DNA from 3 places in the Pseudoalteromonas sp. c7(2019) genome. Region 1 is predicted to be linked to each of the others. Evidence: predicted binding sites of a transcription regulator. Region 1 holds the regulator's gene; each other region holds the start of a gene.

Evidence for each region. Region 1 encodes sigma-54, which starts transcription at its own class of promoters, with help from an activator protein. Its sites were predicted from a motif close to GTTGGCACGNNNNTNGNNT; they were not measured.
Region 2: fliS (flagellar export chaperone FliS) is a predicted target of sigma-54. The motif match lies at 7,333-7,351, and genes of this name have one in related genera.
Region 3: glnA (glutamate--ammonia ligase) is a predicted target of sigma-54. The motif match lies at 7,411-7,429, and genes of this name have one in related genera.

Annotation. Positions count from the first base shown of each region.
Region 1 is NZ_WTKS01000003.1:323,477-334,493, forward strand. Features, by position in the region: gene lptA (lipopolysaccharide transport periplasmic protein LptA) at 1-26, shown strand, start outside; gene lptB (LPS export ABC transporter ATP-binding protein) at 23-748, shown strand; gene GQR38_RS05180 (RNA polymerase factor sigma-54) at 818-2,317, shown strand; gene hpf (ribosome hibernation promoting factor) at 2,344-2,631, shown strand; gene ptsN (PTS IIA-like nitrogen regulatory protein PtsN) at 2,636-3,088, shown strand; gene rapZ (RNase adapter RapZ) at 3,107-3,952, shown strand; gene GQR38_RS05200 (HPr family phosphocarrier protein) at 3,995-4,267, shown strand; gene mgtE (magnesium transporter) at 4,398-5,756, shown strand; gene GQR38_RS05210 (protein disulfide oxidoreductase) at 5,813-6,364, shown strand; gene GQR38_RS05215 (YgiQ family radical SAM protein) at 6,821-8,998, opposite strand; gene GQR38_RS05220 (EAL domain-containing protein) at 9,129-11,017, opposite strand, start outside.
Region 2 is NZ_WTKS01000016.1:91,308-102,324, forward strand. Features, by position in the region: gene fliF (flagellar basal-body MS-ring/collar protein FliF) at 1-1,418, opposite strand, end outside; gene fliE (flagellar hook-basal body complex protein FliE) at 1,439-1,771, opposite strand; gene GQR38_RS16600 (sigma-54 dependent transcriptional regulator) at 1,928-3,394, opposite strand; gene GQR38_RS16605 (ATP-binding protein) at 3,391-4,503, opposite strand; gene GQR38_RS16610 (DNA-3-methyladenine glycosylase I) at 4,636-5,232, shown strand; gene GQR38_RS16615 (sigma-54-dependent Fis family transcriptional regulator) at 5,568-7,004, opposite strand; gene fliS (flagellar export chaperone FliS) at 7,449-7,850, shown strand; gene GQR38_RS16625 (hypothetical protein) at 7,859-8,170, shown strand; gene fliD (flagellar filament capping protein FliD) at 8,317-9,717, opposite strand; gene GQR38_RS16635 (flagellar protein FlaG) at 9,778-10,203, opposite strand; partial or broken gene GQR38_RS16640 (flagellin) at 10,358-11,017, opposite strand, start outside.
Region 3 is NZ_WTKS01000011.1:116,022-127,038, reverse strand. Features, by position in the region: gene GQR38_RS13605 (hypothetical protein) at 105-533, opposite strand; gene GQR38_RS13600 (RNA-binding S4 domain-containing protein) at 635-1,018, opposite strand; gene GQR38_RS13595 (hypothetical protein) at 1,264-1,551, shown strand; gene GQR38_RS13590 (hypothetical protein) at 1,607-2,272, shown strand; gene GQR38_RS13585 (cyclic nucleotide-binding domain-containing protein) at 2,274-2,732, opposite strand; gene ntrC (nitrogen regulation protein NR(I)) at 2,762-4,147, opposite strand; gene glnL (nitrogen regulation protein NR(II)) at 4,162-5,232, opposite strand; gene GQR38_RS13570 (DUF4124 domain-containing protein) at 5,315-5,836, opposite strand; gene glnA (glutamate--ammonia ligase) at 5,949-7,355, opposite strand; gene typA (translational GTPase TypA) at 7,863-9,686, shown strand; gene GQR38_RS13555 (hypothetical protein) at 10,061-10,495, shown strand; gene GQR38_RS13550 (hypothetical protein) at 10,563-10,970, shown strand.

The DNA of each region.
Region 1 (11,017 bases):
AAAAAAGCGACAAAGGTCAACCATGAGCACATTAAAAGCAGAGCTATTAGCAAAGAGCTATAAAGGCCGTGAAGTTGTAAAAAACGTCGGCCTTGAAGTCAAAGCTGGCAGTATTGTTGGCTTACTTGGCCCTAACGGCGCAGGTAAAACCACCACGTTTTATATGATAGTAGGACTTGTACCTAGCGACAAAGGTAAAATATCGATAGACGATAACGATATTACTCTTTTACCTATGCATAGTCGTGCTAGATTAGGCATTGGCTACTTACCGCAAGAGTCTTCAATATTCAGAAAGCTGACTGTTTATCAAAACTTAATGGCCATTTTAGAAACGCGCAAAGAGTTAAATAAACAAGCTAGAGAAGACACTCTCGATAAATTATTAGATGAATTTAGCATACAACACATTCGTGATAGCCAAGGTATGGCATTGTCGGGTGGCGAACGTCGTCGTGTTGAAATAGCACGTGCGCTGGCAGCAGATCCTAAATTTATATTACTGGATGAACCATTTGCAGGTGTTGACCCGATTTCGGTATTAGATATAAAGAAAATAATAGAACATCTTAAAAATCGTGGGATTGGTGTATTAATTACCGATCATAACGTAAGAGAAACCCTTGATGTTTGTGAAAAAGCCTACATTGTTTCTCATGGGGAGCTGATTGCATCAGGTACTCCAGAACACGTATTAAATGATAAAACAGTACGCGATGTTTACTTAGGCGAGCAATTTAGGCTGTAACATTTACGCCATGTCTTTAAGCATCTGCTAGTATTAATTATAACAACATAAAAGGATTGTTAGAGATACATGAGGCAATCACTACAGCTGCGCATGGGCCAGCAACTTACAATGACTCCACAGCTGCAACAAGCTATTCGTTTGTTGCAACTCAGTACATTGGATCTCCAGCAAGAAATACAAGAAGCTCTCGACAGCAACCCGCTATTAGAGGTTGAAGAAGCAGACTATTCAGAAGACGCTGCAGGTAAAAACGAGCAAAAAGCAGATACAGATGACATAACTGTTAGCGCATCTGCCGATGATGCTCCAAGCGAATACGAACAAGATAGTGGTGAAGCACTTGCAAAAGACACGCTAAGTGACGACATGGCTATGGATGTTAGTTGGGATGAGTACATGAGTGCCGCTCCAGCAGCATCATCGGGTCCGATGCCTGAAGACGAATCAATATACCAAGGCGCCTCTACTGAAACGCTCCATGAGTATCTAATGTGGCAGTTACAACTAACGCCATTTAGCCCTACAGACGAAGCTATTGCTATTGCTATTGTAGAAGCCGTCGATGATTCAGGTATTTTAACACTAAGCTGCGAAGAGATTTTAGAAAGCTTTAATCAAGAAAACGAAGATGATAACGAAGTCGAACTTGATGAAATTGAAGCTGTATTAAAACGCATCCAACTGTTTGATCCAGTAGGCATTGCTGCACGTAGCTTACAAGAGTGTTTGTGTATTCAGCTTAACCAGTTTGATAAAGAAACACCTTACATTAATGAAACAAAAATGATTTTAACCGAGCATATTGATTTATTAGCTGCTCGTGACTATCGTACATTAATGAAGAAAACTAAGCTCAAAGAAGAAGAGCTTAAAGAAGTAATGACATTAATACATACTCTTAGCCCTAAACCTGCAGATACTATTGTAAGAGAAGAATCTGAGTATGTTATTCCTGATGTGTCAGTTAAAAAAATTAAAGGCCGCTGGGTTGTTGAGTTAAACCCAGATAGCATGCCTAAAATTCGTGTTAATAGCCAATACGCTGCAATGTCTCGCACTGTAAAATCCAGTGGTGACAGCCAGTTTATTCGCTCGCATTTACAAGAAGCTAAATGGTTTATTAAAAGCTTAGAAAGTAGAAACGACACGCTATTAAAAGTAACAAATTGTATTGTTAAGCAACAACAAGGCTTTTTTGAACACGGTCCTGAAGCCATGAAACCAATGGTTTTAAATGATGTTGCTGAAATGGTAGAAATGCACGAATCAACAATTTCGCGCGTAACAACCCAAAAGTATATGCACACACCCCGTGGTATATTTGAGCTTAAATACTTTTTCTCAAGCCATGTAAGCACCGAAAACGGTGGTGAATGTTCATCTACAGCAATCCGTGCGCTTATCCGAAAATTAATCGCAGCAGAAAACTCAGCAAAACCATTGAGTGATAGCAAAATAGCGGATATATTGGCTGAGCAAGGAATTAAAGTAGCGAGACGTACAATCGCAAAATACCGCGAATCTCTGGCTATTCCACCGTCAAATCAGCGTAAAAGTTTGATTTAAGACGCAAAAAAAAGAGGGTAATGCTTATGCAACTAAACTTAACTGGTCGTCACGTAGAATTAACCGATTCACTAAGAGACTATATTAATACCAAATTTGCGAAGCTAGAAAGACACTCTGATCATATTAATAATGTTCATGTCATTCTCGATGTAGAAAAATTAAATCAAAAAGCAGAAGCCACCATACACGTAAGCGGTGCTGAGCTATTTGCCTCTACAGAACATCAAGATATGTATGCCGCCATTGACTCGTTGATCGACAAGCTCGATCGACAAGTAATTAAACACAAAGAGAAGCTTGCTCGACACTAATATGATGAAATTAAGCTCACTTATATGCCAGGACTGCAGCAAAGCTGCGGTCCTTTTTAATAGCAAAAAAAGAATTTTAGAGTTCATTAGCGAACTTGCCCACGACAAACTTCCGTATTTACCGCAACAAGATATTCTTAATGCTTTAATGAGCAGAGAAAAATTGGGTAGTACAGGTATAGGGCGTGGCATTGCCATTCCTCATGGAAGAATGAGCGGTGCAGAAGAGCCTTTGGCTTTAGTACTCGTTAGCGAAACTCCAATAAATTTTGATGCGATCGATAATCGCCCTGTTGATATTTTCGTCGCACTCATCGTACCAGATGGCGATAACCAGCAGCACTTAAAGACTCTAGCAACCATTGCTGATAAACTAAACAACAAAGATTTTTGTAAACAGTTACGCAGTGCAAAATCAGATACTGAGCTTTACCAAGTTATTGTCAATCAATCATAGTTTTATAAAGGGTGTTAAATGGAGTTAATTATCATAAGCGGCCGTTCTGGTTCTGGAAAGTCGGTTGCTTTACGCGTTGTAGAAGATTTAGGTTATTATTGCGTAGATAATATTCCAGTTAACTTGCTTCCTTCATTAGTTCGCAGTGTGTCTGATAGCTACGATAAAATTGCTGTTAGCATTGATGTGCGTAACATCCCTAAACAACAAGATGAATTTAACGATATTCTTGAATACTTGCCTGGCTTTGCAAAACCTACGTTATTTTATTTAGATAGCGACGATCAAACATTGATCAAACGTTTTTCTGAAACTCGTAGATTACACCCACTATCAATTGACTCGTTGCCTCTTGATTTAGCCATCAAAAAAGAAAAAGAATTACTTGATGTATTAATCACCCGCGCCGACTTTATGATAGACACGACTGATTTGAGTGTTCATCAACTTGCTGAATCTATTCGTGAAAAGATTTTAGGTAAAAAAGATAAGCAACTGATTGTCACGTTTGAATCGTTTGGTTTTAAATACGGTATACCAAAAGAAGCAGATTACGTATTTGATGCACGCTTTTTACCAAATCCACATTGGGAACCTGAATTAAAACCTTTAAATGGGTTAGATCAACCTGTTAAAGATTATTTGGCCAATCACAGCATAGTGCAAAAATTCACATGGCAAATTCAAACATTTGTACAAACATGGTTACCGCACTTAGAGCGAAATAACCGCAGTTATTTAACCATTGCTATTGGGTGTACAGGCGGACAACATCGCTCTGTATATTTAGCGCAAACTATCGGTGAAAGTTTTGCAATGACACATCCCAATGTTAAAATTCGCCATCGCGAACAAGAAAAATAATATAGCTGAATAATCACCTGTTCAGCTTAGGTAGAGTAAGTTATGCATTGTGAAGACACTTTTTTAATAAAAAACAAATTAGGATTGCACGCCAGAGCAGCCACCGTGCTTGCCCAATTAGCAGTGCAGTTTGATGCGACAATTACATTATTTCAAGATGACAAAGAAGCTGCAGGCGATAGCGTACTTGCATTAATGTTACTTGAAAGTAGCCAAGGCAAAGAAGTAAAAGTTGTATGTAAAGGCCCCGATTCTGAGCAAGCTTTACATGCTGTTGGAGAATTAATAGCACAACGTTTTAATGAACAAGAATAAACAGTTATAAAAATAATGCTCGCATTACTAATGCCCCAACTAAAACAGATATATAAAATAAATACGGTTAGTGACGCCAGTTAACTCACCTCTCCCCATAAAGTAATATAAAAATTTATAAAGGACGCCAATGCCTGAAGCTTTTGAACAAGATTACCCACTACAGCAACTAAAACAGGTGACTAAGTCACTCAATAGTGGTCAATTTGTTCAAGTTAGGCGCATGCTCGCAAAAACAGCTCCTTGTGATACCGCATTATTATTAGAATCATCACCACATAAAATTCGCCGACTCCTTTGGCAGTTGGTTGATCCTGATGTGCAAGGCGATGTTCTTGAAGAACTATCTGAAGATGTTCGTTTAGGCATTATTGCCCAAATGGAACCTAAGCACATTGCAGCCGCAACAGAAGATATGGGCCACGATGACTTAGGTGAAGTATTACGTAGTCTGCCGGACACCGTTTATAAAGACGTTGTTAGCGCGATGGACATTCAAGACCGTGAACGTGCAACACAAGCACTTTCGTATCAAGAGCGTTCTGCTGGCGCGCTAATGAACACCGATACGGTGACCATTCGCCCTGATGTTACGCTCGATGTTGTACTTAGATATATTAGGCTACGTGGCGAGTTACCAGAAGGTACCGATGACTTGTACGTTGTTGATAAGCATAACTGCTTTATAGGCGCTTTATCGCTGAGTACATTATTAACTAACCCGCCAGAAAAGATTGTTCGCGATTTAATGGATGAAGATTGTGAATCCATTCCAATCTCAATGGATGAAAGTGAAGTCGCGCAATTATTTGAACGTCATAATTGGATATCGGCCCCCGTAGTCGATGATAACGATCAGCTCCTTGGTCGTGTCACGATCGATGACATCGTTGACGTAATCCGAGAAGATGCTGAGCATAGTTTATTGGGCTTAGCCGGTCTTGATGATGAAGAAGATACCTTTGCGCCAGTACTAAAAAGCTCTAAAAAACGCTCAGTTTGGTTAGGTGTCAACTTACTAACTGCACTTGCAGCTGCTTTTGTAGCTAGCTTTTTTGAAGGCACTTTAGATGTGCTCCCTATTTTAGCTGTGCTTAACGGTATTGTCCCTTCTATGGGTGGTGTTGCAGGTAGCCAATCATTAACGCTTGTTATTCGTGGTATTGCGGTAGGTCATATAAATCAAACTAACCAACGTTTCTTGATGATGAAAGAGCTTGCTATTGGCGCGTTAAACGGTGTTTTGTGGTCGTTGTTAATAGCAGGTGTTATTGCCCTATGGCAGTGGGACTTTATGCTTGGTGGCGTACTCGCCTTCGCTATGTTTATGAACTTAGTGGTGGCCGGTGTTGCTGGTGCGAGTATCCCTATTATTCTTAAAAAGATGAATATAGATCCCGCTCTTGCAGGTAGTGTAGTTTTAACTACAATTACAGACATTGTGGGTATATTCGCCTTTTTAGGTACTGCTACTTGGTTGCTGGTTTAAATTAGAAACTTTTGCAAATAACTAAAGTAAAAAACACTTAGGGTAAAGCTGCAACTATGACAACGGGTACCAAAAATAAAAAAGACACACCTAAAAAAACGCCAAAACAAAAAGGCCTATCAATATTAAAAAGTGTGTTGATATATGGTTTCATATTTTTCGTAATTTATAACGCTGTCAATTGGTGGCGACAACCTGTTATGCCAGCAAATCCTCAATTACAATTAATAGATTATAAAGGGCAAAACATTGATTTGTCAGCAATGAGCCAAGATAAACCAACACTTGTCTATTTTTGGGGAACTTGGTGCCCTATTTGTAGTATTACCTCCCCTGCCATAAACGAACTCGCAAACGAGAATAACTACCCTGTCGTGAGCATCGCAATAAAATCAGGCTCGGATCAAAAACTACATGAGTATCTAAATGATCATGGCTACAGTTTTACCACTGTCAACGATCAACACGGTGAGATATTTGCCGATTGGCAAGGGCAAGTCACGCCATCTTATATAATCTTAAAAGATAATAAAATGACGCAAGGGCTAACAGGCATTCAGCCGTTATGGTCACTTAAATTACGTTTGTGGTTATCATCAACGTTTTAAGAAAAACTAACTGCAAGTATATAGGCACTAAATATGTGCTATCTCAAGAGGGGTTTCTAAAAGCTTGCTCTTTATCACCTACAATAATATAGATAATAAAGAGCAAGGTTTACTTAATTTACGCATTAAAAGGGTTTAAAAACCCTTAGCGTAATTAAACTAATCTACTAGGGCGTGTTGATCTTTGTGGATTGAAATTTGTTCAATCTAGGGGCGATTAAATCGCGGCGCGAGGTTTGTAACCTAGTGGGCTAAGTAAAAACCGAGCAACAAAGAGTTAATCGTCCCTAGAAAGAACCCAAAGGGCAGCGCATGTTTGGTATTTATGCTGCGTTATCGCCTATTCATGGGGAATAACCACACTACATAGGCTCCGCCTTGCCTAAAAACCAAACATACTGCTGCAAATTCACCCACCAAAGATCAACACGCCCTAGTTATTAATAGATTGAATCACTAACGTGTACTTTGACGATTACCGCCTACTTTTGGTTTAGTGTTTGCCTTTTTAAATTGGCTAAAGCCGGTATGTCGCGTTAGTGCAGGACGTCCGCCTTTACTGCCACCTTTACCTGCTTTTTCATCACGCCCTTCTTCAGGCACTAAACAGTTAGGCCCTTTACCAATTAAATTAGCTTTACCCATTTTACGCAGTGCTTCACGTATCATCGGCCAACCTGCTGCATCATGGTAACGTAAAATAGCTTTATGTAATCTACGTTGGCGAGCACCTTTAGGTACTGGAACAACTTCTGTATTGTTTTTTATATTCCGTAAAGAGTTCATTTCAGTGTGGTAAATAGTCGTCGCATTAGCCATCGGTGATGGGTAAAAATTTTGTACCTGATCAAGCTTAAAGTCGTTTGATTTAAGCCATAAAGCCATGTTTACCATATCTTCATCTTTTGTCCCTGGGTGAGCAGATATAAAGTAAGGAATTAAATACTGCTTTTTACCGGCTTCTTTAGAGTACTTATCAAATAATTCTTTAAATTGATCGTACGCCCCCATACCTGGTTTCATCATTTTTGATAATGGACCATCTTCTGTATGCTCTGGCGCTATTTTTAAGTAGCCACCTACATGATGCGTTACTAATTCTTTAACGTAACGCGGGTCGCGTACAGCTAAGTCGTAACGAACACCGGAAGCAATCAATACCTTTTTGATACCCTTAACTTCACGTGCTTTTTTGTATAAGTCTATTGTTGGCGTATGATCTGTATCCATATGCTTACAAATTTCAGGATACACACATGATAAACGTCTACAGGTACTTTCTGCCTTTTTGCTAGTACAACGCAGTTTATACATATTTGCCGTTGGGCCACCTAAGTCAGAGATAACACCAGTAAAACCGGGTACCTTATCTCTAATCTGTTCAATTTCTTCAATAATTGATTCTTGCGAACGGCTTTGAATAATACGCCCTTCATGCTCCGTAATTGAGCAAAACGAACAACCTCCAAAACAGCCGCGCATAATATTAACTGACGTTTTTATCATGTCGTAAGCAGGAATTTTAGAGTCGCCGTAACTTGGGTGAGGAATACGCTGGTACGGTAAACCAAATACAGCATCCATTTCATGTGTTTCTAATGGATATGCTGGCGGGTTAACCCAAATAGAGCGTTCGCCATGTCGTTGAAACAGCGCTCTTGCACAACCAGGGTTTGTTTCTTGATGTAAAATACGCGAAGCATGGGCATATAAAGGTTTGTTAACACTTACTTGCTCATAAGCAGGTAACTTAACATAGGTTTTTTCCCACGGCTTAGGTCGCGCAGGCTGAACCATAATTGGTTTTGCAGCTTCTGCTTTTAAATCTATACCGGCTTGTTTAAATTCAGATTTACTACAGCCAACATCATCAGCGCCGTATGGATTTGGAATAGGGTCGATTTTACCAATTTTATCTATAGCGGTGGAGTCACTTCCACGCCAACCTGGTAAAGGTTCTTTTCTGATAACAGCCGTGCCGCGAATATCTTGAATAGTGTCCATTGTTTCACCCGCAGCAATACGATGTGCAACTTCAACTAACGGACGCTCTGCGTTACCGTAAATTAAAATATCAGCTTTTGCATCAAACAAAATACTACGACGTACTTTTTCTTGCCAATAGTCGTAATGAGCTATACGACGAAGGCTCGCTTCAATACCGCCAATAACAATTGGGATACCTTTGTATGCTTCACGGCATTTTTGCGAGTAAATCATTACGGCGCGATCTGGACGTTTACCACCTACGTTATCTGGCGTGTAAGCATCATCGTGGCGCATACGCTTTTCAGCTGTATAGCGGTTAATCATCGAATCCATGTTGCCAGCTGTTACACCAAAAAATAAATTCGGTCTGCCTAGTTCCATAAATGCATCTTTAGAGTCCCATGCTGGCTGGGCGATAATACCTACTCTAAAACCTTGCGCTTCAAGTACACGGCCAATTACCGCCATACCAAAACTAGGATGATCAACGTACGCGTCGCCACTAATTATTATTATGTCGCAGCTATCCCAGCCAAGTGCATCCATTTCTTCACGTGTAGTTGGTAAAAATGGCGCGGTGCCATAACATTCAGCCCAGTATTTAGGGTATGAAAATAAGGCGCGCTTAGCTTTGAGTGTGCTCATAATTGTGGCCGTAGAATAACAAAAGGCGCGAATTATACCCTACTAAATTGTTTATATATACAAAGTAGTCAAAGCATATCGCGCCTTAAATTCTAAATCGTTCATTAGCTTAAATAATAAGTTAATCTTTTTAGCGTTTATTTATAAATTCTATTAATTCATTTTCAGGCATGGGTTTAGCATACATAAAACCTTGTACTTCATCGCATCCTAAATTTTTTAAGAACTGGGCTTGCTCTTGTGTTTCGACCCCTTCAGCAATCGTTTTTAAGCCCAACTTAGCACCAAGAGATATAACTAAGGCAGCAATAGCGCCAGTGTCATCATTTGGTAAATCTTTAATAAATGCACGATCTATTTTCAACCGATCCAAAGGTAAACTTTGAATGTAACTCAGCGACGAAAAACCAGTACCAAAGTCATCAATAGCAACTTCCATTCCGAGTTCTTTTAGCTCGCTTAGTGTACTAATAACCGTTTCCAGCTCATCCATTACTACGCTCTCGGTGATTTCTAATTCTATGTTTTTTGGCTTAACACCATATTTTAACAATGTATTTTTAACAGTTTGCGCATAACCTTTTACTTTAAACTGTGGAACAGACACATTAACTGCAATACAAATTTCTGTGCCCATATTTTCTAGGCGCTTTTGCTGTTGGCAAGCTTGTTCTAATACCCACTGCCCTATATCAACAATTAAGCCCGCATCCTCTGCAAGTGGCACAAACACAGCCGGCGATATATACACGCCATCACTTGCCGGCCAGCGTAATAATGCCTCACATCCAATTAGCGATAAGTCATCTAGTGCAAGTTGAGGTTGGTACCATACCTCTAATTTATTTCGAGCAAAGTCATGACGTAACTGCCTAATAATCCCTATCCGCCAAGCCATCTTATCTTGCATATCAATATTGTAATAAACGCCTTCTTTATGTTTTGCTTTTTTAGCTTGGTCAAGTGCAATATAAGCAACTTTCAGTGTATCAATACCGCTACTTTGAAAGTCTTGTTGTTGGCATAAGCCCACTCTAAAATCGATAGGGAGTAAATGTTCTTCTGCGTAAAATGAAATACCTAATTGCTCATTCAACTTTTTTAAGTCAAATTCGTCTTGGCGAATAATAAAACCAAAAACATCAGCGCCAATACGTGATAGTAATTTAGCTGTTGGGTAATTTTCTCTTAACCTTTGCACAATGCCAATTAATACTTTATTGCCGACCTCTTGCCCTAAGCCATTATTAATATCTGCAAAATTAACTACATCAAGTAATACAAATACATGATCGTTCACGTGTGGCTTTTGATAACTCACCACCCGCTCAATAAAGTTAGTACGATTTGAAATACCAGTAAGCACATCTTTATAAGCAGCATCTCTTAACTTTACAAATAACCTTATGTTATCAAGTGCTACACTTACATTAGTTAAGAAAATTTCAGCAAATTGTAGCTGTGCTTGTAAGGGAATGTGGTCGCACTCTATATATAAAGCCGCTTTTCGATGCTTACTTTTTAATATAAATGTTGAACTTGAGTCTATGTGTTGGTGCTTTGACAAACCAAAACACGACTCAACTTGTTCAAATACTTTGCTATCAACATTAATTAATTTTTTACCAAAATAGCTTTCGTAATGCCCGCAACCACCTAAGACTTGAATAAAGTCATCGCCATCTAACTTACTGCAAACAAGCCCTCTAGGTGAACATTTTAAAATAATACTCATGTGCTTAATAATTTCTTTGCATAATTGCTTAACATCAGTAAGTCCTAAAATAGACTTTGATGCTGAAACAATCGTGTTCATTGCATCACTTTGATATTCAAGCTGACATACCTGCTCGTATGAGCGAATAGCGGTTATAAGCGAAGTTACTAACTTAGAACGAGTCAGCTCTGTTTTCGTTTTATAGTCATTTATGTCGTATTCTCGTATTACTTTTTCTTCTGGTGTAATACCTGCTTGCCCTGTTCTTAAAATAATTCTTACATGTTGATTATTTAATTCGT
Region 2 (11,017 bases), on a different contig from region 1:
ATGATAACTAAGGCGCCTAATACAAGGCGGGCTATTTTCATAAACCAGTCTTGTTCCCACAGTGGCACTTCTATTGCTAAATTTGTTTCTTCACGTACAAACGGCACTGTTACGACTTCAAGTGCATCACCACGTTGCATATCAAAACCTACACCACCTTGTAGTAAGCGACGAATATTTGACAATGCCTCTACCGAGCGTGGAGTCATGGTTGTTTCACCGTTTTCTCCCACTTTAGCAATGTAGTCAACAGCAACTGATACGCTTATTCTACGTATTACACCACTTTGCTGACGCTTATGAGAAATTGTAGTGTCGAGTTCATAATTACGCGTGGCTTCTTTGTGGCTGCGTGTTGGTGACGTAGCTGTGCCTGCACCACCTTGCCCCGCAACCTCAGGAATGTTCGAGTTTAACGGTGGCTGATTTGTAAGCGCACCTGGAATACCAACAGCTAGGCCGCCAATGTTATTTTCTTCAAATGTGGTTTCGCTTCTAACCGCTGGTAGGTCTGGGTTATAACGCTTTTGAGTTTCCTCAATCGAGCTAAAGTCCATGCTCAAATCAACTTGAGCTGTATAGTTTGCAAGCCCAACAACCGGTATTAAAATACTGTCTATTTTTTCAAGGTACTCTTGTTCGCGCTTACGTTCTAAGTCGTATTCTTTACGAGAGCGTGCTGCTAATGAGCTTTGCGAACCTGAATTTAATAATCGACCATTTTGATCGGTAACAGTAACTCGCATAGGCTCTAAACCCTGTACTGCCGAGGCAATCATATCAACAACAGAGTCTACTTCTTCACGGTCGAGTGAGCGACCACGCTTAAGCGTTAATACAACTGTAGCTGATGGTTTCTTCTCTCTGCGGGCAAATACGTTTTCTTTAGGAATGGCTAACAATACTTTAGCGCGAGTAATATTATTAAGCTCTTCAATGGTGCGGGCAAGTTGTTGCTCGCGGCCATGTTTTAGGCGTTCGCGCTCTAAGCGTTGGCTTACACCAAAGCCCATATCTTGCATAATTATATCAGAGCCCGACGCTGGCCCTTGCTCTAACCCTTCGCGGGTCATTAACAATTTAATATTTTGGTATTCGCTTTCATCAACCGACACAACGTTGCCATCTAGTTGATATTCAATTTGTTGCGCATCTAAAAAGTCGAGCGTTTGAATAAGCTCTTCAGTTTGCATTTTGCCTAACGGGCGCATATCTGGCTGACGAGCCCAAATAATAATAAAAATCGCGATAGCTAAACAAATAGCCAATGCTATAACCAATGTTACTTGGCGCAATACATCAACACCATTTAAAGCACTTAAGTAGCCTGACTTTTGTTCTTGTTGATCATCACCACCACTTTGGTCAATACCGCCACCAGCAAGTGCTAGGTCTGTAGATTGGTTAGATTGCGCCACAATAATTCTCCACTACCTAATTAAACAGGCATGTTCATGATTTCTTTATAAGCTTCAACAAGTTTATTACGAACCTGTACTGTAGCCTCAAAAGCAACTGACGATTTTTGAGAAGCAATCATCGCCTCAGCAAGCGATACACTTCGATCCCCCATCTCAACCGCTTTTACTTTTTGACCTGCATCTTGCTGTAGACCGTGCACTGTATTTAATGCATCACTTAGCATGTCGCCAAACTGGGAAGTAGAAGTAGGCTGAACTTGAGTCGGCAATTTATTTATTTGATTATTACGGCCGGCTTCTAAAGCCATTGATTGCATTTCTTGAAATACAGCACTGTTTTGAATTTTCATAATTTATCTCTGACACGCAGTGAACTCTTACAAGTAATAAAGCACAAAGCATGCCAAATAATTAATCATTAAAATACAATAGGTTAACTTTAATTTGTGTTAGTCAGAGTTTTGACAACCCTAAGTTCGCAGCGCAAACTTAGGGTTTATAGGAGGTTATGCTGGAAGTGAAATACCTAAATCGCGCATTTGCGCTAGTTTATAACGTAAAGTTCGTGGGCTTATGCCCAATGTTTCGGCAACGTCTTTACGCTTGCCTTGGCAGCGTGCAAGGGTTTCTAAAATAATACGATGCTCTTTGTCTTTAAGCTCATCTTTATAGCTACCGGTGTCTGCCGCTAGCAAGCCCTGCTTAGGTTCAACCTCGGCATGTGATTTTTCATCATAATATGCAGAGCTTAGCGTGCTTTTATCAACGCCTTTATCTGCGTGAGCTAATTCTGTTGACGATACTGTTTGCGCCGGCGCCAATGATGGCTCCATAACAAAGTTATTAGCTGCTAAGTTTTCAATAAAAATAGCATGCTCATTTATTGTGTTACCCGTGCGCAGTATAAGTGCACGCTGTATAACGTTATCAAGCTCGCGCACATTACCAGGCCACGCGTGAGCCAATAACTTTTGCTCGGCACCTTTATCTAAATATGCCATAGGCTCTTTGCTTTTACTTATATGGCGCTCAATTAAATGCTTAGCCAATACAATAATATCGCCAGGGCGTTGGCACAATGGTCGCCACATTAGTGGAAAAACATTAAGCCTGTAATATAAATCTTCTCTAAACTGATTTTCAGACACGGCTTCTTTTAAATCACGATTACTGGTTGCCAAAATACGTACATCGAGCTGAATTGTTTTACGCCCCCCTAAACGCTCAACTTCACGCTCTTGCAGTACGCGTAACAGCTTTGCTTGTAGCCCTAAGTCCATCTCAGTAATTTCATCAAGTAAAATAGTGCCGCCTTGTGCTTGCTCAAACTTACCCGGACATGCTTGAATCGCGCCCGTAAAAGCTCCTTTTTCATAACCAAATAACGTGGCTTCAAGCATATTTTCAGGAATAGCCGCGCAGTTAATCGCCACAAATGGCTCATTACAACGGCTTGACTTATCATGAATATAACGAGCAAGTACTTCCTTACCTGAACCACTTGGGCCAAGTACCATTACACTTGCATCAGAGCGTGCTACTTTACTCGCAAGCTCCAATAATTGAATACTAGTTGGGTCAGCAACAATAGGTCCGTCGGTTTCTTTTGCTTTTTCAGGCAAATAACGACTCACCATATTTAACAGCACTTCAGGTGCAAATGGTTTAGCCATGTAGTCAATTGCACCTAGGCGCATCGCCTCTACCGCATCGTCAATTGTGGCGTACGCCGTCATCATCAATACAGGTAAATCAGGGTGGTTTAATTTAATACTGCGTAGTAAATCCAGGCCACTCATTGCGCCCATTTGCACGTCGCTTACAACAAGCGAAAATTGATCTTTTTTAAGCAGTAACATTGCTTGCTCAGCACTGCTCGCTGCAACACATTCAATACCCGACATTTCAAGGGTATCTATTAAGGCTTCACGAAGCCCTGCGTCATCTTCGACAACTAAAATAGTGTTACTCATAATGAACCCTCTAGTTTAGATGTTGCCTTAATAGGCAGTAACAAACTAAAGCAGGCACCACCCTGCGTATTATTAGTCACATCAACACGACCTTGGTGCGCACTAGCTACCGAACTTACTACCGCAAGCCCTAAACCTGTGCCCTGACTTTTTGTAGTAAAAAATGGTTCAAAAATTTTATCGCTTTGGCTTAAATCAACACCTGGGCCATTGTCGCTCACACTAATACGAACCATATCTAAATCTTTTAAATCTCTTTGTGCGCTAATTTTTACTTTTGCACCGCCGCCAATAACTTGAATACTATTGTGCACAAGATTTTGAATAGCACTGGCCAATGCCGTTTTATTACCGACTATTTGTATATCTGGCTCTGGTAAGCTTACATCCAGCTCACTTTCATTAAGTGCAACCATCGCATCAGCACCTGCTTTAACTTCTGTTAAAAGCTGCTGCATTGAAACTTGCTCAACAACTTGCTGATCGCCACTTTTAGCAAATAACAGCATGTCGTTTACTTGAGTTTCTAAATCTTTTAAACGCGACATTAACTTTGTTTGAAAGTTATCGCGAGATGCTTCGGGTAAGCGTTTTGATCCTAAATTAGCGGCGTAAAGCATAGCGGCTGAGAGCGGCGTACGGACTTGATGCGCCAGTGACGCAACCATTTTACCCAGCGCGCTTAATCGCTGCATATGTGCAACACGTTTTTGTAAGCGGCGGGTTTCGGTTAAATCCGTCATTAAAATAAGTTGCCCAGGCTCTGGTGCTAAAGCAGTAATATCAAGCTTTATTAGGCGCCCGTCTTTTAAAGACACTTCGTGGCCATCATCTTGATGTGGCCTAAAAGAGCGCTGAATAACATTAAACCAGCGTTCGCCTTCAAGTGGCTCGCCAAGCATATCAATCGCTATTTGATTCGCTTTTGCAATCAACCCTTTGCCATCAAGTACAACCACGCCTGCTGGCATGGTATCAACCAAATGCGAAAGCCAACTTGCTTGCTTGCGCAGATCGCTTAATTCACCAATGTACTCCTCTTGAAGTAAACATGGGTTATACTGATTTGCAGAAAAAAACTGTGGTTTTAGCACGCTAGCAAGGGCCATAATCAAATCTCGAATTGATGTAGATACATGTCTAAATGCACGATTTATACCAAAATTTATTTACATATTTATCATTAAGTTACATCAATAATTTGAGCGACATAAAAATGACGCACACAAAAAGGAATAATAATGAGTGAGCAAATAAAGTGCCGTTGCCCGTGGCTCGACACCACTAAACCCGACTACGTTATTTACCATGATGAAGAATGGGGTGTGCCTCTTTATGATGATACAAAGCTGTTTGAATTTATTACGCTTGAATCAGCGCAAGCGGGTTTAAGCTGGTATACAATTTTAAAAAAACGCAGCGGTTATAAAAAAGCATTTGCTAATTTTGATGTAAATAAAGTGGCACAATTCACACAAGATGATATTGAGAGATTAATGCTTAATGAGGGGATTGTGCGCAATCGCTTAAAAATTGAGGCAACTGTTAACAACGCTAAACGCTTTATAGAAATACAAGAAGAATTTGAAAGTTTTAGTAACTACCAATGGCAGTTTGTCGATAATAAACCGATTATAAGTAATTTAAATAACGCTGAGGACTACCCGGCAATTACAGAAGCATCAACCGCATTTGCGAAAGATTTAAAAAAACGGGGTTTTAAGTTTTTAGGCCCTACAACGGTTTACGCTCATATGCAGGCCTGCGGTATGGTTAACGATCACAGTAATGATTGTTTTAGAAAAGAAGAAATTATTGAGGCTTTTAGTAGTAAGTGATTAAAAGCCATAAAAGTGATTTGTTCACAAAGAGGTTAAGAGACGCTGCGCTTTAGAGAAGTAACGCGTAAGTTGACAATGGTTTCTCATTTATCCTCGTTTTTTCTCTTTGTGAAATAACGTTTTATTTAAATGATTAAAAGCTACGCTTTTCACGCGAGCAAGTCTAGCGTCTACAACAAAAGTAAAAACCGTGTAGGTGCGAATTTACTTCGCGCTCTTGCTAATATTTTTTAAGTAAAGTGTGGTATAAAACCGCACCTACAAAACGAGGGGTTCTTTATCTACTGTGTTTGGCCAATTTATAACTAAACACTGACAGCTGCTTTTAAACCTTAATCTCTTGAAAGATTATACTTTTTCATTTTCTCAACGAGTGTTGTTCTGCGAACACCTAATATTTCGGCTGCGCGAGCTACAACGTAATCATAGCGCTCTAACGCTTGGGTTATTAAGCTTATTTCGAGCTCGGCTAAATAATCTTTAAGTTCAATACCATCATCTGGCAATAACCCACTACCCGTTTGGCTAAACTCAGCGTCAGGCTCACTTTCGTAATCGCTAAAACCGGTGCTAAATATGTCGTTAAAGGCGTCTTTTTCCATTAACTCTTCAGGATATTCTGGCTCGTAGGCTTCAACTTCAATGTAACGATATTTATTAGGTAAATCGGGAATATCGACCACTTTTTCAGGAAACATAATAACCATACGCTCCACCAAATTAGCAAGCTCACGAATATTACCAGGCCAAGCATGTTCTTTTAAGCTCTCAACTGCGCGCTCGGTAAACTTAGCGGTAGAACCTGTTTGGTCGTTAACTCGGCGCATTAACTCCTTTAAAAGCAGCGGAATATCATCAGCACGTTCACTCAGTGATGGGTTTTCGATAGGAAATACATTTAAGCGGTAATATAAATCTTCCCTAAAACTACCCTCTTCAATCATTGTTTCCAAATTACGATGCGTGGCTGCAATAACGCGTACATCAGCTTGGATAGCCTTTGTACCACCAACACGTTCGTAGCTGCGTTCTTGCAATACTCGCAGCAACTTAACTTGCATTTGCAGTGGCATATCGCCTATTTCATCTAAAAATAGCGTCCCGCCTTGAGCTAGTTCAAACCGCCCTTTACGAGCCGATATAGCACCAGTAAACGCGCCTTTTTCGTGGCCAAATAGTTCACTTTCGAGCAGTTCTGCCGGTATAGCACCACAGTTAACTGGTACAAACGGTCCATTAATACGCTTTGAAAGCAGGTGTACATTACGGGCAACCACTTCTTTACCTGTGCCTGATTCGCCTAAAATTAAAACATTAGCGTCGGTTTTTGCCACTTGTTCAATTAAAAAGCGAACATCTTTTACGGCATCTGTTTCACCAACTAGCCCATCAAAAATTTTATGCGGTTTAGTATGCTTATGCTCATTAGGCAGCATACGCTGATACTGCTGGCAATCGTGAAGTAACTGAGTTGTCACTTCGTGATTAAATGGCTCGCAAATAAGCCCCACCACATTAGCTATACTTAATAGTGGTTTTAGCGTTTCGCCAATTAATAAAAACGGTAATGTTGGATAGCGTTTAATTAAGCTTTCGTGGTCAAGTGATTGCAACGCTCCTAAAATAATCATGCATTCTTGCTGCTGATATTTTTTGCATTCTTGCTCAAAGCAGTCTTCGCTTAATAGTTGAACAGCTTCACCAATAAAGCCAAGTGAAGCATTTAATCCTATTGCGCGGTTGTTATTATTATCTAAAATCAAGATCATATTTAGCGAGCCGTACTTTCACTAATTTGTATAATTAGTTAAATTGTAAGCCAGTTCAGCATGGATGCAAGTGATAGCGGCAGTTTTTTGACATAAACGCCAAAAAACAGACGGGCTAGTTAAGTCAATCATACTTAATAGTTAATCATTAAGTATGAGTTGTAGTTTTAACTTAGTTATTACTCGGTGATTACTTAATGATTACCTAAATACAACTTAGCCTTAAAAATTAATTTACTCGGCAATAAAAATGCTATTGTTAGTAAATAAACTCAATTATAAATTTAAGTTGAAGTTACAAATGCCGATACATAAATAAGTGAAAATGCTTGGCATTAATATTGCTTTGTTTTTATAAAAGTATAAAAGCTTTATTAGATTTTTATATAAGTTTTTATATTAGCTTTCACATAATTTTATCGTTTTAAATTTTAGGATTTTCCCATGGCTCATGTCTCAGTAAAAAAATACGGTCAAGTTCGTGCTAGTAGTATTGCCGAAATGGCTCCTTACGAACAAATAAACCTTATATTCAGTAATATTATCGGTCGCTTAGCAGCAACAAAAGGGTTTATTGAGCGCAAAGAAATACAAAAAAAAGGTGAAAACATTTCAGCCTGTGTTTTATTATTTGGTGCACTGCAAGACGCACTCAATTTAGAAGTAGAACAAGACCCTAGTATTTCTAACAATTTATTGGCACTTTACGATTACTGCCAGCGCCGTTTAACGCAAGCGAACATAAACAACGATATTGAAGCAATTATTGAAGTATCAAGTATTGTTAAAGAAATTAAAGAAGGCTGGGATAACATCCCGCTAGATCAACGCAACCCTGCAGTTTAATTTTAATTATGGAATCGCCAACATCTTCAGAGCCACTAACCAACTACTCTGAGCTCATACAAACGTTGCTTAGTAAAATTGAAGTGTTAGTAAATGATGATAATGCAGACGAAGCTCAGCCTTTTTTAGACACTTTAAATACTGAACTAAAGCAATGGTGCGAAAGTAGCGAAGGTCCAAGTACAGAGCAATTAGAATTAATTCAGCTTCGTATAAATACCATTTTAGTTAAAGCGAATAGTGCAAAAAACGAATCATCAAAAGCTATTATTAAACATAAAAAATCAGGAAAGGCGATAAAAGCTTATAAAGCCATCTAGTAAAAAGGTTTAATAAATGGCCTTCATTTTAACTAAATACATGGCTATAGCTTACTATTTGAATTAAAGAGCAGTACACAATAAAAAACCGCTAAATTTAAACTTAGCGGTTTTTTTATTGACTCGTAATACTTTTAACCCAGTTATTAATTTGATTGCCTAACTACGCCTGGCATGTTCTCTAATTGAGCTTGAACATAACTACTGGTGTTATTAAGGCTCGCTACTAATAAATCCATCGCATTATATTGAGCATATAGTCGAGACGATAGCGACTCCATTTTACTGGCAAGGTCCAAGCGATCATCATCTAAATCGTCTAGCTGATTTGTTTTACTGTCTATTCGGTTTTGAATAATACCATCGGAATCTGTATAAAAGCTCATTAGCTCATCAAACGACTGTGCAAAGCCATCATCGTCATCACCTACAAAAAACTGTTGCACTAAATTTACATTAGCGTCTATTTGCTCATCTAGTGTTTCTGTATTTAGGGTTAAAACACCGTAGCGGTCTGTTTCAACACCTAATTGCGAAAGCGATAACGAATTACCATCGCCTAAATCAACTGATTCAGTTATTTCACTACGGAGCTTTGACATAACACCACGAAGTAGTGAGTCACCAGCCATTACTCCGGCTCCACTTTCACCAGATGCACCTAAATTATTACTAAGCTCTAATAACTCATTGTAACTAGTAATGAAGCTATTTAAACCAGCTTTTATATTATTATTATTTTCGGTAACTGATATGTCGCTTATGTCGTCATCTGTATCGTGCGGTTTTTTAGCAGTTATTGTAATACCGTCAATCACTCCGGCAAATTCATTAGATGAACTACTTACAGTTAGCGAGCCATCAATGGTAATTGATGCATCAGTTGCTGCAATTATTTCACTCGTATTTTGCACACCAGCAGAGTCAAATGCCAAACGAGAAAGACCATTTACATCTGTGTTATTACCATCAATATCAGCAATTTCTATTTTAATTTCATTTTCTGCACCGCTATTTTTAGCGGACATAACCAAATGCTGGCCACTATCATCAGTAATGATAGTCGCATTAATGCTGTCATTATCGTTGCTGTCGTTTATCGCATCACGAATCTCACTAAGTGTCGCAGTATCTGATACTTCAATATCAAAGCTATTATCACCAGAGGTTAGGGTCATTGTTCCCTGACCTACCGCTGTATCAGCATCGAAAGCTTGCGACAGTATTTTATGCTCCGTGGCTAAGTTGTTAACTTTTACATCATAACCACCTGGTTGAGCATCTTGGTCCGCACTTATAGATATAAAATCATCATTACCTGATGTACTGCGTTGTTGGTATTTGTCGCTATCACCCAATGCTTCCATTGAGGTTTGTACTTTTTCAAGCGCTGACTTTAGCGCTCCAACAGCAGAAATATCCGTAGTTAATTTACTTTCTGTAGTATTTAAGCGAGCTTCAGCAGGTGCTTGTTCAGCATTAACTAGCGCATCAACAATATCTGACACTGCTAATCCAGAACCTAACCCATTAAATGTAATAGACATACTTCACCTCTTAAATACTCAAAAATAAACTAACTTAGTGTTAGTAATTGAAACCACTCACTAAACTGTTTGGTCGATCAAAATTCCAGCAGATTCAGACAGTTTAGAAACTAGGCTTAATACTTCCTCAGAAGGGTATTGCTTAATAACTTCGCCACTGTTTTTATCTAGGACTTTAATCACATCGCGGCCTGAATCTTCATCAACTTTAAATTGCAAGCTTCGGTTCATTTCGCCCATAAAGTCCTGCAATTGTTGCGCCATTTGTTCTAGCTGTTCGCGCTCTAACGGCTGAGCTTTTTCATCTTGATTATTATTTTTGTATTGATTTTGCTGTAGCTTTTGTTGATTGAGCGCTTCCGTTTGCTTTACATCATCAACCGCTCGCTCAGTTAAAGAACTAGCGGCTTGCCCTACTTGCTTATCATCACCAGCAATGGGAGTCGGTAATGTTGTAATTTCTGCATTTGAAGTAATTGTATTCATAACAGATTCCTATTTGTACTTAATTAAACCAACAATAGCTTAGTTTATATTCTTAAACCACAAAAGGAGGTAGCTAAAGCCACCTCCTTTTTTAAAATACTAATACTGACTTTATGTATTAGTTAGCTAACCATTAAGCTATTACTCTAACTTATTAACCTAATAAGCTAAGTGCTGTTTGTGGTAACTGGTTCGCTTGCGACAAGATTGACGTACCTGCTTGTTGCAAGATTTGGTTTTTCGTCATTTGTGCAGTTTCAGTTGCAAAGTCTGTATCTTGAATACGGCTACGTGAAGCAGATACATTTTCAGAAATATTAGCCAAGTTACTAATTGTGTGGTCAAAACGGTTTTGAACAGCACCTAAGTCAGCTCTTTGCGAGTCGATATCTGCTAACGCAGCATCAATAACTGCAAGTGCATCTTGAGAACCTACTGCTGTTTTTAAATCAATTTTTGCTACTTCATCTAATGTAGAGTTACCTACGGTTGCTATCTCACCACCGGTAGCACCAACAGTAAACTTATCTGATGACGTCAGATTAACCTGAGAGTCTACTACAGCACCAGCTGCATCACCAAGTGTACCGTTTAATGTAGCAGTACTTGCACCATCACCAACCAGTAATACACCTGCTACGTCAGTTTCTTCAATTAATATGCTGCCAGCATCAGCGTCATACGTTGCGTTTATCCCAGCTTTACCAAGGTCAGATGCTAAATCAGACGCGCTTCCGTTATATGATGATAAATCAAAAGTTTTCTCACCAACAGTCAGTGTTCCCGTATCAGCTGATGACAACGCTGTAATTGT
Region 3 (11,017 bases), on a different contig from region 1:
AACGAATTTTATACAGTTAATATAGTAGAGATGATGCTGAAAAGTTTAATTTCAAGAGATGATTTGAAAGAGGTAGGGTCAAAAGTTATTTCAACCCTTATTAATTACTGTAACCAACCTTGTTGCTTACCTTTAATACTCAAACAAAGTAAAGCGATGGCAATAACGATTACAAAAATAGGCATAAATACAGCACTTGCGCCAAGTAGCTCAATACTGTTTATGACCACAAAATTATAATATTGCTGAATTAAAATAGCGCCGAGCGATAGCGCAAAAGTAGGTGTTGCCAGCGCGTTTTTAGCAAGTAAAAACAGACAACCAAAAGTGCTTCCAAATACAGCTATAGCAAATGAAATGGTTGACCAAATAGGAACGTTAGAGTAGGCAGCTTGTTGATCTAGCGGAAGTTTACCTATCATTTCGGGTGTCATCATCATGTGCATAGCAAATGCAATAACGCCAAGTAAGTTCCATACGAGTGCCGCCCATACAACGGGCTTAAACCAATTTTTAGGTGTTTTAACAGACATTTTATAACCTTGTTTTTATTATTATTAACTAGGTTATTAAAGAGTAAAAAGGCCAACTATACAAGTTGACCTTTTTATATAAAAAGAGGGCTTTTAAATGCTTAACCAAATGAAATAGGTCGACGACCTGTTTTATCATCTACTTTTGGTTTTTTAGTTCGCTTACGCTTACTTTTAGCTGGCTGATTTGTTGGTTGTGGTGCAGCTTGCTTTGACTCTGCTTGAGTTTGTATCGCAGGTTTTTCTGCAGGGGTTGCATCTTCACTTAGCGCAAGTTTAAAAAATTCACCATCAAATTCTAATACATCGCCACTGTATAATTTTTTCCGCTTTATTGTACAAATTTCATGGTTAACACCCACATAGCCTTCGGTAATTAGGTTTTTAGCTTGGCCGCCACCTTCAACTAAGTTTAGTACTTTTAATAATTTACAGAGCTCAATCGGCTCTTCTTCTAATTCTATTTCTATGTATTCTTCGTTCATATTTGCTCTCGGTGGGGTAACGCACAAGCTGTAGTATAAAGGCTTGCAGCTACTTTTGCACCAAAGCAAGTGACTTTCGCTAATTGTAATACGTAAATAGCTATGAAATTTTTTATGTATTTTATCTGTCTTTAAAAAAACTGAAGCAATTGAAGAGTAACCTTTGCAGCAGTTAATTTTACGTATGGCCTGCTAATTGCTAAAACTTTGGCGGATTAAATAGTTTTCATTAAATGGAGTAGGAAATGGGCGTAAGATTGGCAATGAAAAAAGAGCTAATGGGATTAGACAATTCAGGTATGTTAACTGCTGACGATGTTAGAGAGCACCTTGCTAATTCTGTAAAAAAGCAAGCTGATCAAGATGAACGCGGTTTTTCTGTAATTTCAAAGTTCAATGATACCCATAGCCGTTTAGTTAGTGGTGATGCCACGAGAAAAACAAAACTCGAGTTTGAACGACATCGTTTATTTAAAGAAGTTTTATATACTCGAAAAAGTGTTGATGCTTGGTTAGATAGCCAAACAAATTAAATTGCTATAAATAGTTACCTTTAATAGACTACAAGCGTAATCAAAAGAGGTAACTATGAAAAATGGAATTTTAATGTGTGTGTTGGCATTACCATTAGCTGCGTGCCAACAACCTACCGTGTATGTATTTAGTGAAAACTTGCAAGATGAACAGAGCAATCAGCTCGATGCTGCGCTAAAAGCACAATCGCTCCCTTATGAATATGTACCGCTGGCAATCCCATCAGAGTTTGGTGAGGCTACATTACTCTTATCAAGTGACAAAATTTACCCAAAAGAAACTGAGCAGTTAGCTACTATTATGCAGGGGCTAGGTTACGAGCCACAAGTTAACTATACAACGCGTTCAAATCATTTTTATGGTGATGGCAATATAGGCTTTTATCTAAAAAATGCAGTGGCGGGTACAACCTTTGTTATGCCTAAAAAGTTACGAACAACTCAATGCAGCGAAGACAAGTACAATGATTTACTCGTCACATTTACAGATAAATATGCTGACTTTACCTTACCCAGTGGCGCTGTTGTAAGGTTAGGTTGGGAGTTTTTATACGGTTACGTTGTCATTTATTACAAAAATTATTCGCAAACATACAGTCACTCACAACCACTTATAAATACGCCCTTTGGCGCCAAACCATCTGATACTTACAGGTTTACAGCTCACGTTAATAACCCCAGCTGGCTTGATTGCTCACTACAAATTATTTATATGGACTGAACTAACCGTGAGTTTCTATATGCTCGCTTAGTTTGGCAATGCGCAGACTCATACCTTCTATAATTCGGTCTTTAATTTTTTCGCGGATAACATTAGGTAAGCGGGTGAGTGCTTCAGGGGTAATAGCGAGGACTATGCTGTCGGTTTTGGCACGTGCGCTAGTGCTGCGTTCTCGGTTATTTATAAAAGCGCCTTCACCTATAAATTCACCGGGCTCTATAGTACCAAGTTCTAGCAAATGATTATGTTTAAATACTAATAGCGCGCCGCTAAGTACAATATATAAGCGCTTGTCGTTATCGTATTGCTTAAATAAAAACTGATGCTGGCTTACTAAATATAACAGGCCGAACGACTCCAATAAGACTTGGCGCTCGCTGAGCGTAAATTCCTTAAAAAAGTGCAGCCTGTTTATAATTTCCATTTGTTTGAATAATGGAATATGTTCGATTAGCTTCATCAATAACCAAATGTGTTAAAAGCGTTTAATCAGCTAATATTGCGCTCTTTTAATTTTCGGGTCAACGTGTTGCGTCCCCAACCAATTTTTATAGCAGCATCTTGCTTATGACCAGAACAATTAGCCAGTGCGGTTTTAATTAAGCGAGTTTCTAGCTGGGCTTGAATGTCAGGCCAAATATTTTCTTTGCCTTGTTTAAGCTCTTGATTAAGCCATTGCTGAAACGCATCTAGCCAATCACCTTCTTCCTGGGTTGGCGAAGCATCCAGAATTTCCGGCGGTAAGTCTTGCTCGCTTACAAGCTCACCCGGTGCCATTACAGTAAGCCAGCGACAGGTGTTTTCTAATTGGCGTACATTGCCTGGCCAATTAAATAAGCGTAATTGCTCAGTTGCCTTAGGGCTCAGCACTTTGCTTTCTACTTGTAGCTCTTTAGCGCTTTTATGTAAAAAGTGTTGCGATAAGCTTTCTATATCTTCAGTACGCTCTCGAAGAGCAGGTAAACGTAGGCGCACAACATTAAGACGATGAAATAAATCATCCCTAAACTTGCCCTGTTTAACTAAATCTTCAAGGTTTTGGTGCGTAGCCGCAATAATACGCACATCTACTTTTATACTTTGATGGCCACCAACACGATAAAACTCACCATCGGCAAGAACGCGTAATAAACGTGTTTGTACATCAAGTGGCATATCACCAATTTCATCTAAAAATAGTGTGCCGCCATTGGCTTGCTCAAAACGGCCTTTACGCACGCTGTCGGCGCCCGTAAATGCGCCTTTTTCGTGGCCAAATAACTCTGACTCAACAAGCTCTTTTGGAATGGCTGCCATGTTAAGTGCAATAAATTGGTTTTCTTTACGTGGGCTATGATTGTGCAAAGCACTGGCGACAAGTTCTTTACCTGTTCCAGATTCGCCATTTATTAATACGCTCATGCTAGAAGCCGATAGTTTACCTATCGCTCTAAACACTTCTTGCATTGCGGGCGCTTCACCAATTATGTGGGCACTTTTTGGTGGAGCTTGCTTGCGTTTAGTTTTTTTAGTGGAGTTTGCTCTGCATGCGCTTTCGACCAGCGCCACTGCTTCGTTTAAATCAAACGGCTTAGCTAGGTATTCAAAAGCACCTTTTTGGAATGCATTTACAGCTGAGTCTAAATCTGAGTGCGCAGTCATTATAATAACCGGCAGCCCAGGGTTTTGCTCTGCAATAAGTTCAAGCAACGCCATACCATCCATACCAGGCATTCGTACGTCAGAAACTAAAACAGTAGGTTGGCTAAACTTTAGGGCGCTTAGTACATCTTGCGCATTAGCAAAGCTCTCTGTGTTAAACCCTGCACGGGTTAGTGCTTTTTCAAGTACAAATCGAATAGAAGCATCATCATCTACAAGCCAAACTGTTTTCATGCAAACTCCAAACATTAATCTGCAAAGGGCAGATAGATATTAAATTCAGTATGTCCAGGCCAGCTATCACATTCTATATAGCCATCATGTTGATCTATCAGTGTTTGCGCTATTGAGAGTCCTAACCCAGAGCCACCTTCTTTATTGGTGATCATAGGGTAGAACAGTGTTTCGCGTACACTGGGATCAATACCTGGTCCGTTATCAGATATTTGGATCAACAAGGCTTTTTTAGGTGCTTTACCTGGGCGACGATGCTGATGATTAATGCGGGTTTTTATTGTTATTTCACCGCCATCTACAAGCGCCTGTTGGGCGTTTCGAACAATATTTAATACTACTTGCTGAATTTTGCCTTGATCAATGTATACATCAGGAATACTTGGGTCGTAATCTTTAACCAAGCTAATATTAGAACAATTATCTAACGTACTTAGCCTTGCAACTGATTCAAGTGATTGATGTATATTGCCATACGATTTTTGCGGAAGTTGATTGGGCCCCAAAAGCCTATCTACTAGTTCGCGTAATCGGTCGGCTTGCTCAATGATGAGCTCAGCACATTGATCTCTTTCTTGTTGATCAACCTCATACTGCAATAACTGCGCCGCTCCGCGAATTCCACCTAAAGGATTTTTAATTTCGTGAGCTAAGCCTCTAATTAGGTTTCGGGCAGCTTGATATTGATGCATTTGATTAGACGCTTGGTCATGCTTAATTTCGTCATCGGTTTGGCGCCACTCAAATAAAATATAAAGCGAGCCATTAAACTTAATTTGTCGTGTACTTACGGCTACTTTTGCATGGCGAGAATCGCTAAAAACCACGTCAGCTCTGTGCTGCTGGCAATCTACGCCTTCAACTAATGAGTATTGTTCTATACGCTGTAAATCGATTGAATGGTAGTTAAAAAGGCTATCAAACGGTTGTTCTAACAAGCGCTTATTACCAAGGCCAAGCAGCTCGCTGGTACTAGTATTGGCATATACAACGGTAAAGTTTTTATCAAGTAACATGATAGCGGTTGTTTGATTTTGCCAAATGGCATCGAGTAGCTCAGGGCTAAAGTTTTTATTATTAATCATAGCTGCACCATTTTAGTGCGTGGATGTTTGCAAGCAAGTTATATGGTTAAATACACTGCTGCACGTTTAGTAATACCCCAATTTAGTTACCTAGGTTTAGCCCTTTTCGGTGCATAAAAAATATGCAGGGTTCGCTTGTAGCAATAACTTGGTTTTTACTATTAAAAAGCTTTAATTGTAGTGTGTGCTGACCACGTTCTACATCTCTAATTGCAAAGGTTGAGCTGTCACTGGCTGGGCCGTGTGCTTTACCATCAATAAAAAGTTGTATAGTAAAACCAGTTTCAAAGCGTGGTTTTATTCGGCTAGTTACATAAACAGTGCCGGTATTTTCACGAATAGTCTGGTTATGATCAGGTGAGGAAATAGCAATACTAAAGGCCGCTTGTTGAGGCTGAGGTTGCTCGTCGAAAATGTCAGTATTTGTTGCAGGCATATTAAGATCTTGGCTGGTGAGCTTTACTTCTTGAGCCCCTTTATGAGGGGTGTCTGAGAACACTAATACGCCATTTTTATCTTTCCAAGCGTATATTTTTGTTTCACCGGCATAACCATAATTACTTAATCCTAAAGTAATTAATAGTAATAAAATCTTGTTATTCACTCTGCAGCCCTGCATTTTTATCGGTAACTTAACTTTAGTGGAGATTGACTAATTTTACCATTAAAAAAGCCCGCAAAGCGGGCTTGAGAACACACATATTTTTACAGCTTAATTAACAGCTGTAGTACATTTCAAACTCAACTGGGTGAGTTGTCATGTTAAGCTTTTCAACTTCTTTAGACTTAAGTTCGATGTAAGCATCGATTAAGTCATCAGTGAATACGCCACCTTGAGTTAAGAATTCACGGTCTGCGCTAAGTGCAGATAGTGCTTCGTCAAGTGATGCTGCAACAGTTGGAATTTCTGCTGCTTCTTCAGCTGGTAAGTCGTATAAATCTTTATCCATAGCATCGCCAGGGTGGATCTTGTTTTTGATACCATCAAGGCCAGCCATAAGCATTGCTGAGAAAGCAAGGTATGGGTTAGCAGTTGGATCCGGGAAGCGTACTTCAATACGACGACCTTTTTCAGATGGAACCACTGGGATACGGATTGATGCAGAACGGTTACGTGCAGAGTATGCAAGCATAACAGGTGCTTCAAAACCTGGTACTAAACGTTTGTACGAGTTAGTAGACGCATTTGCAAAAGCGTTAATTGCTTTAGCATGCTTGATGATGCCGCCAATGTAGTAAAGTGCATCTTCAGAAAGACCGCCGTACTTATCACCAGCAAAAAGGTTTACACCACCTTTAGCAAGTGACTGGTGACAATGCATACCAGAACCGTTATCACCAACAACTGGCTTAGGCATAAACGTTGCTGTTTTACCGTATAAGTGAGCCATGTTATGGATAACATATTTCATTTCTTGAATTTCATCCGCTTTTAATACCATTGTATTAAAGCGAGTAGCGATTTCGTTTTGACCTGCTGTTGCTACTTCGTGGTGATGTGCTTCTACTACTTGGCCCATTTCTTCTAGAACTAGACACGTAGCTGAACGCCAATCTTGGAAGTCATCAACTGGAGCAACTGGGAAGTAACCGCCTTTAACACCTGGACGATGACCAGTGTTGCCATCTGCATATTCTTTATCTGAGTTCCAAGCAGCTTGCTTAGAATCAATTTTGTACATAGATCCAGACATATCTGATTTATATTTAACATCGTCAAATACGAAAAATTCTGGCTCAGGGCCAAATAAAACAGTGTCTGCAATGCCTGTAGATTTCATGTAATCTTCAGCGCGCTTAGCAACAGAACGCGGGTCGCGCTCATAGCCTTGTAGTGTAGAAGGCTCTACTACGTCACAACGTAAAATTAATGTCGCTTCTTCAGTGAAAGGGTCTAGTTTGATTGACTCAGGAACTGGCATTAATACCATGTCTGATTCGTTTATGCCTTTCCAGCCTGCAATTGAAGAACCGTCGAACATTTTACCGTCTTCGAAAAAATCTTCATCAACTTGGTGATGAGGGATCGATACATGTTGTTCTTTACCCTTAGTGTCAGTAAAGCGTAAATCAATGAACTTGACGTCATTTTCTTTAATAAAATCTAAAACCGATTGTGACATGTGTCCTCCAACTATTGGGTTTTGTTATTGCTGCATAATTGCTTTGGTATTTACTAAGCTGATTTTGTGCCATTATTGTAACTGGCTGTTTATAAATTAAAAAAATATCATTGCATCAAAATGGAATATACAAACGCACCATGTTGGTGCGTAAATATTCCATTTCGGTGCAAAATTTACAGAGCGTAATTTGTTGTTAATTTAATCAGCTGAAATTAGCATAACCTAAATGCAAAAGAGTAACAAAAAGATCGGAAAAATAGTCAAAAAGGCTGTTTTTCAAAAAAATATTGAAATTTAATTCATATAATTGTCATATATAAAACAGATACTTAGTAAAAGTATTGAGAAAGTTTTAAAATATGTATTGGATAAACTTTCATCCATGTCATTAATGAGGGATAATATGCGCCCTTTTAAATCCTATGCTGGGACATCTCGCGAAAGCGTGGATGAGTGCGTAGATCTTGCAGGATCATTGAGAATTTAATTTCTCTGAGTAAATATATGAGCATCGAAAAGTTAAGAAATATAGCGATTATCGCGCACGTTGACCACGGTAAAACAACTCTGGTTGACAAACTACTTGAGCAATCAGGTACATTAGAAACACGCGGCGGTAACGAAGAGCGCGTGATGGACTCAAACGACATTGAGAAAGAACGTGGTATTACCATTTTGGCTAAAAACACAGCCATCTCTTGGAACGACTACCATATCAATATCGTAGATACTCCGGGACACGCCGATTTCGGTGGTGAAGTTGAACGCGTACTTTCGATGGCTGACTCAGTATTATTACTTGTTGATGCTCAAGAAGGTCCAATGCCACAAACGCGTTTCGTTACGCAAAAGGCATTCGCGCAAGGCTTAAAGCCAATCGTAGTTATCAATAAAATTGATAAGCCAGGTTCACGTCCTGATTGGGTTATGGATCAAATCTTTGATTTATTCGACAACCTTGGCGCAACTGACGAACAGTTAGATTTTAAAGTAATCTACGCTTCAGCTATCAACGGCTGGGCAACACTAGATTTAGACGAGCCATCAGACAACATGGAACCTATGTTCAAGATGATCGTTGACGAAGTATCACCACCGGATGCAGATCCTGAAGGTGACTTCCAAATGCAAATTTCTCAACTAGATTACAACTCTTATGTTGGTGTAGTTGGTATTGGTCGTATTAAACGTGGTTCTGTTGCTCCTAACCAACAAGTTACTATTATCAGTGCTGATGGCACTACACGTAATGGTAAAATTGGCGCAGTACAAAGCTACCTAGGTCTTGAACGTATCGAAACTGATAGAGCTTACGCTGGTAACATCGTAACTGTAACAGGTATTGGTGAGCTTAAGATTTCTGATACAGTTTGTTTCCCAGGAAACGTTGAAGCATTACCACCACTAAGTGTTGATGAGCCAACTGTAACAATGACATTCTCTGTAAATAACTCACCTTTCTGTGGTAAAGAAGGTAAGTTTGTAACGTCACGTAATATCCGTGAACGTTTAGACAAAGAATTAGTACACAACGTAGCACTTCGCGTTGAAGATACTGGTAGCCCAGATAGCTTCCGTGTTTCTGGTCGTGGTGAATTACACCTAGGTATCTTAATCGAGAACATGCGTCGTGAAGGTTACGAGCTTTCAGTTTCTCGTCCGGAAGTTATCTTACGTACTGTAGATGGCGTTCTAGAAGAACCGTTTGAAACAGTTACTATTGACTGTCAAGACGAGCATCAGGGTTCTGTTATGGAACAAGTTGGCCTACGTAAAGGTGAGCTTACTAACATGACTCCAGATGGCAAAGGCCGTATGCGTTTAGATTTCATGATCCCTAGCCGTGGTTTAATTGGTTTCCAAACTGATTTCATGACGCTTACTTCGGGTTCTGGTCTTATGTACCATACGTTCGATCATTACGGTCCTCACAAAGGTGGCGACATCGGTGTTCGTAAGAACGGCGTAATGATTGCAAATGCAACTGGTAAAGCACTTACTAACGCATTATTCAACTTACAAGAACGCGGCCGTTTATTCATCGGTCACGGTGTTGAAGTATACGAAGGTATGGTTATCGGTATTCATAACCGTGATAACGACCTTACAGTTAACGCCCTTAAAGGCAAGCAGTTAACTAACGTACGTGCATCTGGTACTGATGAAGCGCAAACGCTTTCTCCACACCTTAACTACTCACTTGAGCAAGCGCTTGAGTTCATCGATGATGACGAGCTAGTTGAAGTAACTCCACTAAACATTCGTATTCGTAAGCGTTACCTTACAGAAAACGAACGTAAACGTGCAGGTCGTGGACCTAAAGCATAATCTATTAATTTAGAATTATGATTTTAAAAGCCGCTGTATTGAAAAATACAGCGGCTTTTTTGTGGGTGAAATTTGATGAGTAAAGGCTTAAGGAGTTCGGTTTAAATTTTTCTTATCAACGAGATAGCGTGCATTACAACGAGCACAAGCTATGGGTTGACGAATTAGCATCTAAGGTGACTTTTTATTTATATGTTAATTGGCTTGATTTTCAACTTTACGAAGCGTAAGAGTATTATTACTAAGTATCTATAGATTGAATATATGTAGTTTAGATGGTTAATATCAGCTCGATCTACTCAGTCCAAAAAAAAATTATGCAGCCCAAGTCATGCGTTAAAAAATACTAAACTGTTATTTAAAAAGGAATTGTTATGTTTCTATATCGTGGTGTTACAAGTGAATTAGATAGTTTATGTAAGGGACAGTTGATCCCCAAAGGAAAACAAAATACGGCCATACCTGAACTAGGTGAAGTTGGTGTGGAGTGCGGAGCAGGGTATGAATCAGGATACTCTGGAGGCAACGGCTTAAGGGCTCATCAAATAGATTCCAATATGAAAAAGCTGTCGTTTGTTTCTACGAGCAAAAGCATTGAAGTAGCAAAAATATTTGCTACTAAAAATGGTACTTGTAATGGATATATTTATAAATTAGATTCAAGCTTATTTGAACAATTCGATGTGGTTACAGAAGAATTGGAATCCCCCATTTATCCTGATGAGCATGAAGTTAGTATTCGGACAAACGAAAACGGGCTAATCCCTGAAGGTGTTATAGTTGATAAGTTCACTGTTAACTGCACATAATCTAGTGCTAAGGAAGAACTGAATATCTTTGCTTTTCTAGATATTTCCAGTTGCTCAAGGAGAAAAAATGAATATTTATAAAAAGTTTATCAAAAGTATACTTATTGTAATTACTATTACTTTGTCTGCCTGTGGAAGCGCTGACAATGGTGCTTTTTCGAAACAACAAATTTGTATTGCTACAATTGCATCGATTATGGGACGTAGTCCTTCAATTGTTAAAATAGATTCAATTAAAGGTAATGTTACACATCTCTCGTATGTTCGTAAAGATGATGGCACGAATTGGAAGTATAGGTGCAAGTTTGAGGGGAGTCGAGTTATTTGGGCTTCTGATGCTGGGAGATGGCGCACAGACCAATATGATTCTAAAATAACCTTTTTAGTCGATGAAAATGAATTAAGTATTTTTGAAAAATACTCTGATGGCTCTGGTAATACTAAGAAATATAATATTAATCAACTGACTAATTAGTCTAACAAGGCGATGAGTAATAGAAAGGCCCAAGTTTACTGTTCTCT